Candidatus Ruthia magnifica str. Cm (Calyptogena magnifica): one gene and its partner. The protein of the gene in region 1 interacts with the protein of each later gene in a pairwise test. Links are inferred from orthologs where the notes say so. Each region holds a gene or a part of one and is shown in the gene's direction. Other genes may lie near its edges.

Region 1 (7,188 bases):
AAGTGCCATTTAAAAACACTAATCATTCTGGATGCTTGTGATGAAACAGCTTCGTTTTTTATTTTCAATTTTAACTGATAATAGTTGTTTTCATTGCTAACCAAATATGTGCGTAAAATTCACATAATTTGAGCCTATAGAAGACGCTGTCTATTTACCTCAAAAAGTGTCACTCCTGTGGCAACAGATACGTTTAAACTTTCCACCTTGCCTTGCATGGGAATTTTAGCTAATTGATCACAAGATTGTTTGGTTAACCTTCTAAGTCCAGAGCCTTCAGCGCCCATAATAATAGCATTTGGTATAGTTAAATCTATTTGATAAATGGAGATATTAACAGAGCCATCTAAACCGATTACCCAAATGTTTTTTTGTTGTAGCGCCTTAATGGTGCGAGATAGATTGGTTACCTGGAAAATTTTTAGCTGATTAAGCGCACCTGCAGAAGTCTTATGTACCAGTGAATTAATAGGCGCTGATCCATTTTTGTTAATGACTACACAATGAACCCCAGCTGCGTTAGCACTACGCAAGCAAGCGCCTAAATTTCTAGGGTCTTGAATAGAATCAAGTATTAAAATAAAACCAGCATTATCCAATTTAGACACATAAGAGATTAACTCGCCTTGGTCGGGTAGGGTAGGTAATAATATTTCAGCTGCAACACCTTGGTGGGTTTGATGATTACTTAATTTATCTAATTGAATTTTGGTACACCGCTGAACACTAATACCAAAATTGTTAAACTCAGAGGTGAGAGTGTTTAAGCGTTTATCACACCGTTTATTTAATATAAAGACCTTAATAAAACATGTAGGATTTGATTTTAACTGCGCTTGAACAGCGTGAAAACTAGTGATAATAATTGATTTTGACATCTATAACTTATTGTCAAAAATTTCAATATAAGCCTCTTTTCTTAATTTTTTTATCCAATCATTAAAATAGATATTTTCTTTTTGACGTATTAATTTAGTTTTAAGTTCAATCAAGTAGTTATCAACACTACGTTTATCAATAATTTTAACAATTCTCCAGACTTGTCCTATTTTAAATGGCTGTGATAAATCACCTACTGAAAGGTTTTTTAAATTCTGTTTAAAAATTTCCGGTAATTTTAATAGATTAAGCCAATCAGATTTACCACCATTTTTATAAGAAGCGTCCTGCGAATAAAGTTTTGCTAAAGTAGAGAATGAATCACCTTTGTTAATTTTCTCGCTTAGATCAATTAAGAAGTCTTTAATCAAGCTATCTTTTGATCTCAATAATGAGTCTACTTGATCAATAGAATTAACGGCGATTTGTGCAATTTTTATTTGTTGCGTTAATTTGTTTGAATGATTAGGGGTTTTAATCAATTGCTTAATTATTTCAACCTCAGTAAGTTTAATATCAAGATTTTCAACAATAAATTGTCTAAGACCCTCTAACGATAAACTTTGTTTTACATGGTCAATAACTTCATCAAATTTAGGTAGAGATTGTAATTGCATTAAGTTTAAATTATTATTTGAGGCAATGTTGCCTAACATGCTATTAATCGCATTTTCTTTTGGCGTAATGTTTAGTTGCTTAATTTTCTGTAGTTGCAAAATTAAGTCTATTTGTTGATTGACCAAGACTAACTTTTGCACTTTGGTATGATTAGATTTAATGTCAACACTAATTTGGTCAAAAGTGACCAAATCATCATTAACAATGGCAATAATACTGTTAGGTATGGTAAATGCATTCAATGAAAATGCACAAATTAGTAGTAAAGTTTTGTTCATTTTAAAAATTATCAAGATTAACTAAGTAATTAGGTACATCTTCTTTTAGGCGTTTGTATAAATTTGAAGAGGTAACGCTCAATCCTTTAAGAACCAGCTCGAATTTGGTCACATAAGCATAATCATTACCACTAACATGTTCTTTAAAGTGCGCTAAACGCATCGCCCAACAGCAAGATGCATAAGCAATTCCTGTGGTTTCTTTGTTAGTAATTGAATCACTAATGGATCGATTAATGCCAGCAAACACATGTATTTTCTGTGTTAGTGGATAAGCGCCATATAATTCAGCTAATTTTTTACCATTATCATTATGATGTGCCAAAGTTAAAAATTTTTTAGGGCTTAGAATGTAACCAACCGAACTATTACGTTTACTTATTTTGTTGGTTTTTGGATTGTATTGCAGTGAATTATTAAAAGCAAAATCACGTATCATTAAATTAGCCGACATGGTAGCATCAGAATATTTTCTTTGGCTAGTTAAAACGCCACTACCATTCATACCTATGTCATCAAATCGGTATACTTGAGCTATTTTTAAACTTAAATAAGTATCACCCATTTCTTCGTCAATAAAATCTGATTCAAGACCAAAGGTAAGGTCATTAGCACTGGCAATTCTATCAATACCTGTAAATTTTTTCCCTGAAAATAAACCTTCATATGAATCATTTTTATCATCTGAATCAAAATTAGGAAGTACACTTTGGTCTTTTTTAGGTGTATAATTGTAAGCCAGTCTTGGAATTAGAGTTTGGGTTAAATTTGTACCAAATAAGGATATTTTTCTTTCTAAGAAAAATTTAGAATCAAGATTAAAACTAGCAATATTGCGCTTTTGATTAGCAACATCATTCATCGTATAATCGGTTGTTGATAAATTTAAACTTGGGGTGAGTGAATAGTTATTAGTCCTTAATGAACGACTAAATTTTGCCTGTACATAAGTGCGCACTCCAGTTTTATTGGTTGTGATGTTTGAGTTTTTATGTATAAATTTTGTACTAATCAATGATAAATTAACATTGCGCCCACCTAAAACTTTATAACCTTTGTTAAAAGATAATTCTGGTGCACGCGTGTACGAAGCACTACCATTATTAATGAGCTGCTCTGACTCAGCAAATAAAGACATGGTTAAATTTTTCTTTTGGTTTTTATAAGATAAATCAACATGAGATTGCAATTTTGTATCCGAAATATTACTATGAGTAATTTCTTTAAAATAATTCGAATCTGACACTCGATTAGTAATAATACTTAAATTAGTTTTGGTACTAAATAAGTCTAATTTTGAATTTAATAGCCAGCGCCTATTGTCAGTAATTTTATCTTTATCTAAATAAAGACCTTCAATTTCAAAACGCCCATAACCTAAGTAACCATTGTTAGTGATAAGTTGACGATATTTGCCTTCAAGTGCACTACCACGACTTGATAACTGGTTTAGTACTAAAAGAAAATCGCGATCAGGAGCAACATTAAAGTAATAAGGAATTCTAACTTGGTAGTTGTTGCCCTTATTGGTGACTGATTCATTGTAACTACCAAATGTTGGTGCTAAAAATCCAGAACCACGACCTTCCAACACCCATTCATAATGAGGAGAATAAAAAATAGTCTTTCCTAAAAACTCAATAGTAACATCTTCTGCCACACCCTTGTTTGCTGAAGAATTTAATGTGATTTTGCCAGCCTTCATTTGCCAGTCAGAATTACCAAGTGGGCATAAACTATAGCTACCTGAACTAAATACTTGCTTAGTGCCATCATTAGTCACAACTTGAGCGCGACCATTTATCATTGAATTAGGATAATGAAATTTGACCTTATTTAGTGTTGTATGAGTTACTTCGCCTTGTTTTTCAACCACAGCCTTATCACCAGTAAGCATAAGTTCGTTGTCTTGAAATTTAACATGACCAGTTGCTATAGATGTTTTACTAAACTTGTTAATACTAATTTCGTCAGCACTTAGAAAATATGTGCTTGAATTTAGTGAAACATTACCTTTTAAAAGGTAATGATCATCTTTAACAACTTCACTATAATTTGCTTGAACATCAAGATCTTTAATTTTGTCTGAAAGTACTTGTTTCTGAAAAAGTAAAGCATTGTTTTGGCAGTCTAACACTAAACTTTCGGCACTAATGATGCTAGACAATAGAATGAACAATAAATAAAGAGCTAATTGCTTTTTCATGATGGTTGTAATTTTTATGAAAATTATTATTTTAACATTATATGCCGTAATAATAAATTGCATAAACTTGCTTTAGTTTGGGTAAAATAACCCCGATTTTCACTATATTTGGACACACATAAATAAAATGACTTGGAATGACAATAATAAAAACCCTTGGTCTGGTAGTAATCAAACACCACCAGAATTAGAGAAAGTGATTAAAGATTTTAAAAATAAATTTGATGGTCTCTTTAATAATAAAAAATTATCAAGCGCTGGCACATCTAAAATTCCTTCAAGAGGTGGCTTTAAATATATATTAATTTTGGTTTTATTGGTCTGGCTGTTGTCAGGTATTTATATTATCGATCCAGCTGAAAAAGGTGTTGTGTTGCGTTTTGGCGCATTCCAAGAAGAAACTTCTCAAGGGCCTCATTGGCATATCCCTTATCCAATTGAAACTTTAAATAGGATTAATGTTGAACAAGTCAGAACAGCTGAAATTGGTTATCGTAATGTGGTTAATAACAATCGACGCTTTGGTGGTAATGTTTCATCCGAATCTTTAATGCTGACTAAAGATGAAAATATGATTGAAGCTAAGTTTGCGATTCAATATAGAATAAATGATGTTCAAGCTTATTTGTTTAATGTTGCTAATCCAGACACAACACTTCGTCACGTATCTGAAAGCGCTATTCGACAAGTTGTTGGTCAAAATACTATGGACTACATCTTAACTGAGGGTCGAGCTAATATCGCTGATAATATTAAAGAAAAATCTCAAAACTTATTGGATAAATATAAAACTGGTTTGTTGATAACAACAGTTAATATGCAAGATGCACAGCCACCAGAACAGGTTCAATCTGCCTTTTCTGATGCGGTTAAAGCTCGTGAAGACAAACAACGTTTGATTAACGAAGCGCAAACTTATGCCAATGATATTTTGCCAAAATCTCGTGGTAAGGCTGCACGTATGCTTGAGGAATCAAAAGCTTATAAATCTGAAATGATTTCTAAATCAGAAGGTGAAGCATCACGCTTTAAACAAATTTTAGCTGAGTATGAAAAAGCACCTAAAGTTACTAGGGAACGCTTATATCGCGAAACTATGGAAAATGTACTGGCCTCTACCAGTAAGGTAGTGGTTGATTCTAAAGCTAATAGTATGATGTACTTACCTATTGACAAATTGATTAATGCTAGACAAATAAATACCCAAGAATCATCAACACAACACAACAATCAAGGTGGTAATGTTAGAGAAATTTTCCGTAATAGAGGAGCTAGATAATGCAAAAAATAGGTTTAGCAATAATTGCTGTTTTATTCTTAGTATTAAGTTCAGTACTTTACACAGTAAACGAAACCCAAACGGTTATTAAATTACGTTTAGGTGAAATTATTACCGTTGAGGAATCTCCAGGTCTTAAATTCAAAATGCCATTTGTTAATAACATTATAAAATTTGACAATCGCATTCAAACTTTAGATGAACCAGCCGAAAGATTTTTAACAAGTGAGAAGAAAAATGTAATTGTAGATTCTTATGTTAAATGGCGTATTATTGACGCTGAGCAGTTCTACAAATCAACAGGTGGTAATATAGTAAGGACCAATAATCGTTTAACACAAATTATTAAAACTGGCCTTAAAAGTGAATTTTCAAAACGTACGATTGCTGATGTAGTTTCTAACGAACGTAGTGAAATTATGTCCAATATTGTCAGGCTTGCTAAAAAAGACATTGCTCAATTTGGTATTGAAATTGTTGATGTGCGTATTAAGCGAATTGATTTATCACAAGAGGTATCTAATTCAGTTTATCGTCGTATGCAAGCAGAACGCCAACGAGTGGCTAAAGAGTTTAGATCGAAAGGTGCAGAAAAGGCTGAAATTATTAGAGCTGCTGCTGACAAAAAACGTACCATTATTTTGGCAAATGCTTATCGTGATTCTGAGAAAATTCGAGGTGAGGGCGATGCAGCTAGTGCAAATAACTATGCACAAGCTTATAATAAGAACACAGATTTTTACGCTTTTTATCGTGCGTTAGCATCATATAAGAAATCATTTTCCAATCAAAGCAATATTTTAATACTCAATCCAAATACAGAATTTTTCCGTCACTTCAGCCCGCAAATTAAATAATTAAAATGGGGGCATGGCAGCTACCTGAAGGCATAGATGAACTCACTGACGATCAAGCATTAGTTTTTGAGTCTCTGCGTCGTCAGCTTTTAGACTTATATGCTGACAAGGGTTTTGGCTTGGTTATCCCACCTATGGTTGAACATGTTAATTCACTACTGCTAACCAGTGATACTATTGATGAGAAAACTTTTAAATTATTAGATCCTATTAGTGGTAAAATGTTAGGCGTGCATGCTGATATTACCCCACAAATTGCACGCATTGATGCCAAACGTGGTAGCGATTTAGTCGAAAAATATTGTTATATCAATTCAATCCTAAAAACCAAAGCGGATGATTTTTATGCCTCACGATCTCCCATTCAGGCAGGTGCTGAGTTATATGGCTCAGATAAAATTAGCGCTGATGTTGAAGTGATTGGGTTAATGCTAAAAAGCTTAAAACTATTATCAATTAGCCCAATTGTGCTTAGTTTGGGTAATGTTACAATTTTTGATGCACTGATAGCACAAGAAAACATTTCAATACAAACCGTTGCACAATTACGAACAATTTTCTCATGCCGTTCAACCCCAGATTTAGCAGTATTTTTAAACAAAAATGCGCTTAAAAATGCTGATTTATTTATTCGTTTGATAAAACTAGAAGGAAAGTCGGATATTTTAAGCGAGGCATTGACAATATTTAGCCATCTTAATCAAGCCAAGGTAGCCATTGAGGATTTAATTGCTATTGATAAACAACTCAATACCAAAGGTATTAAAGCCATTTTTGACCTTAGCGAATTGCAAATTCATGAGTATTACACCGGTATTGTATTTTCAGCTTATAACGAAAACTATTCTAAAGCATTGGCACAAGGTGGTCGTTATAATGGTATTGGCAAATCTTTTGGTAAATCAAGAGCAGCCACTGGCTTTTCATTTGATTTGAAATTTTTATCTCAAAATCATTTTTAGAAAATAACTTTAAGTAAATTTACTTTTAAAAAACATTAGTTATAATTAGGAATTAGCATGTCAAAAAATGTAGTTATTATTGGCACCCAATGGGGTGATGAAGGCAAAG
Region 2 (7,178 bases), 420 kb from region 1 along the record:
TGATAGTTTTAGAGTCTCTTTACAGCCGCGTAATTCCACTCCTTTTGTTAAGTATTGTGCAATCAACTTGGGTAGTATTCTGCTTACTGCACAGGCGTGTACTAGTAAGGTTTCAGTGGCATTGCATACACCATAACGGCGCGTTTTAGCATTAAAGGCAATGCTGATGGCTTTTTTTTTATCGGCATCTTTATCAATGTAAGTGTGACAAATACCATTTAAATGCTTGATAACAGGTGTTTTGGCACTGTTACTAATGGCTTCAACCAAGCCTTTACCGCCTCTAGGGATAATAGCATCAACATAATCACTTGCTTTAACCAACTCAATAACAGCTTCATGATTTTGAGTGTTAATGAGTTGTGCGCAATTTTCATTAAGTCCTGCTTGTTTTATGCCTTGCCTGACACAGGTATAAAGCGCATAATTGGAGTGTATGGCTTCTGATCCGCCACGTAAAATGACACTATTGCCTGATTTTAAACAAAGTGCTGCAGCATCAATAGTGACATTAGGTCTAGATTCATAAATAATTCCTAATACACCAAGTGGTACGCGCATCTTGCCTACTTGAATACCACTCGGTTGATATTTTAAATCTGTAATTTCACCAATAGGGTCGGGTAGATTTATAATTTGATTCAAACTTTCAATAACGCCATTAAGACGTTCTTCATCAAGCATGAGCCTATCAAGTAGAGTCGTTTCCAACCCTTTATTTTTGCCATTGACAAGGTCTTGATTGTTAGCTTTAAATATGCTTGCTCTATTTTGGTCAATTTGACTAGCAATATTAATTAGTGTATTATTTTTAGCCACCGTTGTAGCGCAACGTAATGTTTTTGCAGCATTTTTTGCATTTTCACCTAGTGTAACGATTAAATTTTTTATTGAGTCCATTGTGTCTTTCCAGCCAAGCTTAGTAATAATGTGTGTAATTCATCAATGACATTAAGATTATCCATACCCTTGATTGAGCGATCAATACGTCCTAGTGATAATAATAATTTTTGCAAACGCTGATAAGAATGGCGTTTTAATATATTGGTAATAATAGGTTTTCTTTTATTCCAAACTCGATTATTTTGCAAGACTATATTAATATTTTTCACTTGTATAAGTTCAACTGACATCTCGATTATTGATTTAATTTCTAGGTATAAGGAATTACTTAGTTGAATTGGCATAATCGTATCAGAGATTAAGGTTTGATAAATTTTATTAACTTGATTACTATTGCCAAATAAAGCTGCATCAATTAAGCCATAAACAGTGTATTTAGATTGCTGATTAGCTTGTTCAAGATATTCTTGTGTGTTAATTTTACCATTTGGATAAGCCATTTTTAGTTTTTGAATTTCTTGCATAGAAGCAGTCAAATTGCCTTCTGTGCAAAAAGCAATACTTTGTGCAATTTCTGTATTGGCCTCAAGTCCTAATTCGGCCATATGATTTGCAATCCAATCAACCAAATGATTGCTTTGCATTTCGAAGTGCTGAACAACAGTACCAAGCTGTTCTAGTGTTTTGAACCATTTGCTCTTTTGCTGTGCCATGTCCAGTTTTCCAGTGGAAACAATCAATAAAATATCATCAGGCAGAGTGCTGGCAATTTCAGTCAATGCTTTAGCACCTTTAATGCCGATTTTCCCTGTCTTTAGTCGACATTTAATAATACATTTCGGTGAAAAAAGAGAAACGGCTGAGATTTCTCTAAAGATTTGATTCCAATCAAAATTAGCATCAATATCAAAACTTATCCGTTCGTCAAACCCAACTTTTTTTGCTGTTTTATTTATTTGCGCTAAACTTTGTTCAATGAGTAATATTTCCGCACCAAAAATAAAATAAATAGTATCAAGTTTGTTGACTAATTGAATATTAAGTTGCTGCGGTTTAATTTTCATTAAGTTTAAATAATTTTCTTAACAGTTGTTTGATAATTAAATGACGCAATTGCTGGTAACCCTCTTCAATTTGCAGTCTGTTTGCTTGGGATACGTTCATCTTATTCAGATATGTATTAGCATTGAAGGTTTGAGATAGTAATAGTTTTTTACGCTGATTAAAGACCTTAATAGGTATGCTTAAGCTTAGTGTATAACTGCTAGCTTCATTATTCGAAGTATATAAAGCCGTACGTTGATTTTGATTTTCAGTGCCCACTTGAACAACTAGAGTTTGAGGTATGTTTTGATTAAAGCGCTTTTGTAACTCATCAGCAAAAGCATTATTACGGCTGCTGGTAATAGAGGCGTTTATTTCTGAGTTTTTATATGGCGGATGAAATCCACAAGAACTAAGAAGTATTATAATAATGGCGGTGGTTAATAAGTTGATTTTTGACATGACTCAAAAGTATCTATTAATTAAGATGATAATTATGACAGAATTTGAATTTATTTGTAGATAAACCTTGAAAAAATGACATCAGACCATATATGAGTGCACAATAGGGTATAATTAACCCTCTTGTTTTTTGCAATATTTTTTACATTATGTTTAAGAATTTATTACTTTGGTTGGTTTTAGGCAGTGTCCTTACTTCGATTTTTAGTCAGTTCCAAGTGGGTGATCAAAAAGACGACATTACCTATTCTCAGTTTATTCAAAGTGTTAACCAAGGTGATGTATCCCAAGTAACGATTGCTGGTAGTAATATTACTGGCGTAGGTGTTGGTGGTGAACAATTTTCAACTTATAGTCCGGGTGATTTAGGCTTGATGGGCGATTTATTGAACAACGGCGTTAATGTGGTTGCTAAACCGCCTGAAAAAGACGGATTTTTTAAGCAATTAATCATTTCCTTAGCGCCAATTTTATTATTAATTGGTGTTGTTCTTTACACCATGAAGGGTGCTGGTGGCGCAATGGGTGGGAAAAATCCAATGAGTTTTGGTAAATCCAAGGCACGCTTGATTACTAAGGATGAATCTGACACTACTTTTGATGATGTGGCAGGTGTTGATGAGGCTAAAGACGATGTGAGTGAATTGGTAGATTTCTTGTCCAACCCTGGCAAATTCACTAAAGTAGGTGGAAAAATTCCTAAAGGTGTACTTTTGGTAGGCCCTCCAGGTACAGGAAAAACTTTATTAGCTAAGGCAATTGCGGGTGAAGCTGATGTGCCATTTTTCTTTATTTCAGGTTCTGATTTTGTAGAAATGTTTGTTGGTGTCGGCGCATCGCGTGTACGTGACATGTTTGAACAGGCAAAGAAAAATGCACCTTGTATTATCTTTATCGATGAAATTGATGCCGTTGGTCGTCAACGTGGTGCTGGCATGGGCGGCGGTCATGATGAACGTGAGCAAACGCTAAACCAAATGTTGGTTGAAATGGATGGTTTTGAAGGCTCTGAAGGCGTGATTGTGATTGCTGCAACCAATAGACCAGACGTGCTAGATCCTGCTTTATTAAGGCCAGGCCGTTTTGATCGTCAAGTTATGGTAGATTTGCCTGATATTAATGGTCGTGATGCGATTTTAAAAATCCACATGCGTAAATTACCCATTGCAAAAAATGTTAAATCAATCAATATTGCCAAAGGCACGCCAGGGTTTTCTGGTGCAGACCTTGCCAACTTGACCAATGAAGCTGCGTTAATTGCAGCAGGTAAAGGTAAAAAATTGGTCGGCATGCAAGAGTTTGAAAAAGCAAAAGATAAAATTATGATGGGTTCTGAACGTAAATCTATGGCAATGGATGAAACTGAAAAAGAAATGATCGCTTATCATGAAGCGGGCCACGCCATTGTAGGTCGGTTGGTACCTGAGCATGATCCTGTGTATAAAGTAAGTATTATCCCAAGGGGAAGGGCGTTAGGTGTGACGATGTTTTTGCCAGAAAAAGACAGTTATAGCATTTCTAAGCGTAAATTAAATTCTCAAGTAGCCTCACTTTTTGGTGGACGTATTGCAGAAGAGTTGATTTACGGCACAGATAACGTAACCACTGGCGCAAGTAATGACATTGAACGTGTAACAGAAATTGCACATAAGATGGTGAAACAATGGGGCATGTCTGAGACGCTAGGGCCTTTAGCGTATGGTGAAGAAGAGGGCGAAGTGTTTTTAGGTCGACAAGTTACTAAACATAAGCATGTTTCAGAAGATACCTTCAAAGTTATTGATGTTGAAATTCGTAAAATTATTGACAGCAATTATCAAATGGCTTCAAAGATTCTAAAAGATAATAAAGATATTTTAATCGAAATGAGCAAAGCCTTAATAGAGTTTGAAACTATTGATAAAGAACAAATTGACGATTTGATGGATAGAAAACCAATACGTGAATCAGCCGTGATTGTTGACTCTGATGTTGCTTCTATAGAGTTAGGTTCTGGTGTTGAGCTGAATAATGGCAATAAAGATTCTGATGAAAAACCATTAAGTGGAGGTACTACCGAACAAGTCGCTTAATTTTATTTTTTCTGTTTTTGAACATACCCTACTAGGTAACGATGCAGTCTACTAATGCAATGATTATGGGTGTGCTTAATATAACGCCAGATTCTTTTTCAGATGGTGGTCAATATCTTGCTATTGACAAAGCCATCAATCAAGCTCAATTAATGATTGAGCAGGGTGCTGATATGATTGATATTGGTGGCGAATCAAGCAGACCAAATGCACCGAAAGTGTCAACTGATGACGAAGCCAGCCGTGTTATTCCTGTCATTAAAGTATTATCTAAGCTAATCAGTGTGCCAATTTCCATTGACACTGCAAAAGCAAAAATTATGCAACTTGCCATTGAGGCAGGGGCAAGTATGATTAATGATGTACGTGCTTTGCAGGCCAAATCATCCCTTGAAGTGGCGGCATCAACTGGTAAGGACGTATGCCTTATGCACATGCAAGGTAATTCTAAAACAATGCAAAACAATCCTGTTTATATAAATGTCATCGATGAAATCAAATACTTTTTTGATCAAAGAGTTGAGGCTTGTATTAATGCTGGTATTAACCAAAATAAGATTATTCTAGACCCAGGTTTTGGTTTTGGTAAAACATTCAATCATAATCTTGAAATCCTACGAAGCCTTGACGAGTTTAAAAGTTTTGGTTTGAGGATTTTGGTTGGTATGTCACGCAAGTCAATGGTTGGTAGTATGCTTAATAGTAGAAACATAAATGGAAGAGTGATTGGTAGTGTAACAACCGCTATAATAGCATCTCAAAACGGTGCAGATATTGTACGTGTTCATGATGTTTTAGAAACTAAAGATGCATTTAAGGTTTTACAAAGCGTAGCAGGATAGTAAATTGGATAATTATTTTGGCACTGATGGTATGCGTGGCAAGGTGGGTGTTGAACCTATTACCGCTGATTTTTTCTTAAAATTAGGTTGGGCAGTTGGCTCAGTACTAGCTAAACGAGCTAAAGCTAGTGTCATTATTGGTAAAGATACTCGTGTATCTGGCTATTTATTTGAATCTGCACTTGAGGCGGGTTTTTTATCTGCTGGTGTTGATGTTGGTTTACTAGGTCCGATGCCAACACCTGCAGTTGCTTACCTAACACAAACTTATAATGCCAGTGCTGGTGTGGTAATTAGCGCTTCACATAATAATTTTCAAGACAATGGTGTTAAGTTTTTTTCGGCTAAAGGTCTTAAATTAAGCAGTCAATATCAAAGCGAAATTGAGAAAAAATTAGCCGAAACCATGATCAGCGTAGGTGCTGATAAAATTGGTAAAGCCTATAGGTATGAACAACCACTTGGGCGTTATATAGAATTTTGTAAATCAACTTTTGATAGAACACAAAGTCTTTTAGGTCTTAATATCGTTATTGATTGTGCAAATGGTGCTACTTATCATATTGCCCAAAGCGTGTTTTCAGAACTGGGTGCGAATATTAATATCATTAATAATACGCCAGATGGTTTTAATATTAATGAGCATTGTGGTGCAACTGACACTAAATATTTGCAACAAGTCGTATTAGAGTCAAAGGCAGATTTGGGCATTGCCTTTGATGGTGATGGTGACCGATTAATTATGATTGATGAAAATGGTGAGTTAGTTGATGGCGATGAGCTAGTATTTATTATCGCCAAGGCTTGGCAATCTCAAGGTAGGTTAGTTAATAATACAGTGGTCGGTACAAAAATGAGTAACTTAGGTATGCATCACGCACTAAGAGATTTAGACATTAAATTTATCGAAGCTGACGTGGGTGATCGATTTGTGATGGAAAAAATGCAAAAAAGTGGTTCAATATTAGGTGGCGAAGGTTCAGGACATATTATATGCTTGAATAAAACCACCTCTGGTGATGGTATTATTTCTGCCTTGCAAGTATTGGAGGTGCTCGTAAAAAGCCAATCCAGCCTTGCTAAGTTAAAGCAATCAATGGAAAAGTATCCACAGATTTTAATTAATGTCAAAACTCAAGCAAGAATTAACCTTAAAAATTATACTAAACTACAACGAACTCAACTTGCAGTTGAGCAAACACTTGGTGATGAGAGTCGAGTATTAATTCGTGTTTCAGGTACGGAGCCACTTATCAGAGTGATGGTTGAAGCCAAAGATAAAATTATTGCTCAGCAAGGTGCTGAAAAATTGTCAAATATTTTCAAATAGAATAGAAAAGCACAATCTATTCGCATATCATTTGTAAATGGCTTGTCTTGAATTGTTATTTTGTTCTAAATTTAACAAGTATTTTTTAACTTAAAATTTACTGCCATAACTAACTAGTTCTCCGTTACTGTGAATAATACGATGACAATAAATACTAATAAAGTTTGTTCCATTTACACTAGCAAATACCTGAACGATTTTTTATTATCAATATTTTTTGTTAATTGTAAGCAAGATAACTGTAAAGTTACTTTTTAGTTTTTATTAAAATTTTGTCATCATAAGAAGCAATGACTAGTTCGCTATTTTTTATTTTGTAATAATTAAATGTTGATTTGGTTTATTTTACATCCGGTGATTTTATAATGCTTAGAATAATGCGTTTTTATATAGGCTTTCTTGAGTTGTTGTAAATTACGGAGCATAAATATTTGTATTGAGTAAGGCTAGGATAAGCAAGAGTAAGTAACGTTCTACGATTTGGCACTGTCTTTTTGTGTTATCACGCTTTTTACAGTTTTAGTAATTAATAAAAAATTCATTTCCAATATCAAATAATTCATTGTAATCTACTATTACTCTTCT

Evidence for each region.
Region 2: the proteins of hflC (region 1) and ftsH interact in binary tests that used the Escherichia coli proteins (3 or more experiments, as listed by UniProt). The link is inferred for Candidatus Ruthia magnifica str. Cm (Calyptogena magnifica) from one-to-one orthologs.

The regions. Positions count from the first base shown.
Region 1 is NC_008610.1:581,016-588,203, reverse strand. The notes cover bases 4,189-7,188. They hold hflC (protease modulator HflC), read left to right. Parts: upstream 4,189-5,259; coding sequence 5,260-6,117; downstream 6,118-7,188. Other genes in these bases: RMAG_RS02655 (adenylosuccinate synthase), read left to right, coding at 7,137-7,188; RMAG_RS02660 (ATP phosphoribosyltransferase regulatory subunit), read left to right, coding at 6,123-7,079; hflK (FtsH protease activity modulator HflK), read left to right, coding at 4,189-5,260. Also shown: 23S rRNA (guanosine(2251)-2'-O)-methyltransferase RlmB, read right to left, coding at 135-878; RMAG_RS02680 (peptidylprolyl isomerase), read right to left, coding at 879-1,775; RMAG_RS02675 (LPS-assembly protein LptD), read right to left, coding at 1,777-3,981; more of hflK, read left to right, coding at 4,109-4,188.
Region 2 is NC_008610.1:156,332-163,509, forward strand. What follows is about bases 1,970-4,959. They hold ftsH (ATP-dependent zinc metalloprotease FtsH), read left to right. Parts: upstream 1,970-2,498; coding sequence 2,499-4,421; downstream 4,422-4,959. Other genes in these bases: RMAG_RS00725 (LPS-assembly lipoprotein LptE), read right to left, coding at 1,970-2,349; folP (dihydropteroate synthase), read left to right, coding at 4,463-4,959. Also shown: RMAG_RS00715 (glutamate-5-semialdehyde dehydrogenase), read right to left, coding at 1-900; holA (DNA polymerase III subunit delta), read right to left, coding at 888-1,907; more of RMAG_RS00725, read right to left, coding at 1,897-1,969; more of folP, read left to right, coding at 4,960-5,263; glmM (phosphoglucosamine mutase), read left to right, coding at 5,268-6,593. UniProt on the Escherichia coli protein: Acts as a processive, ATP-dependent zinc metallopeptidase for both cytoplasmic and membrane proteins. Plays a role in the quality control of integral membrane proteins.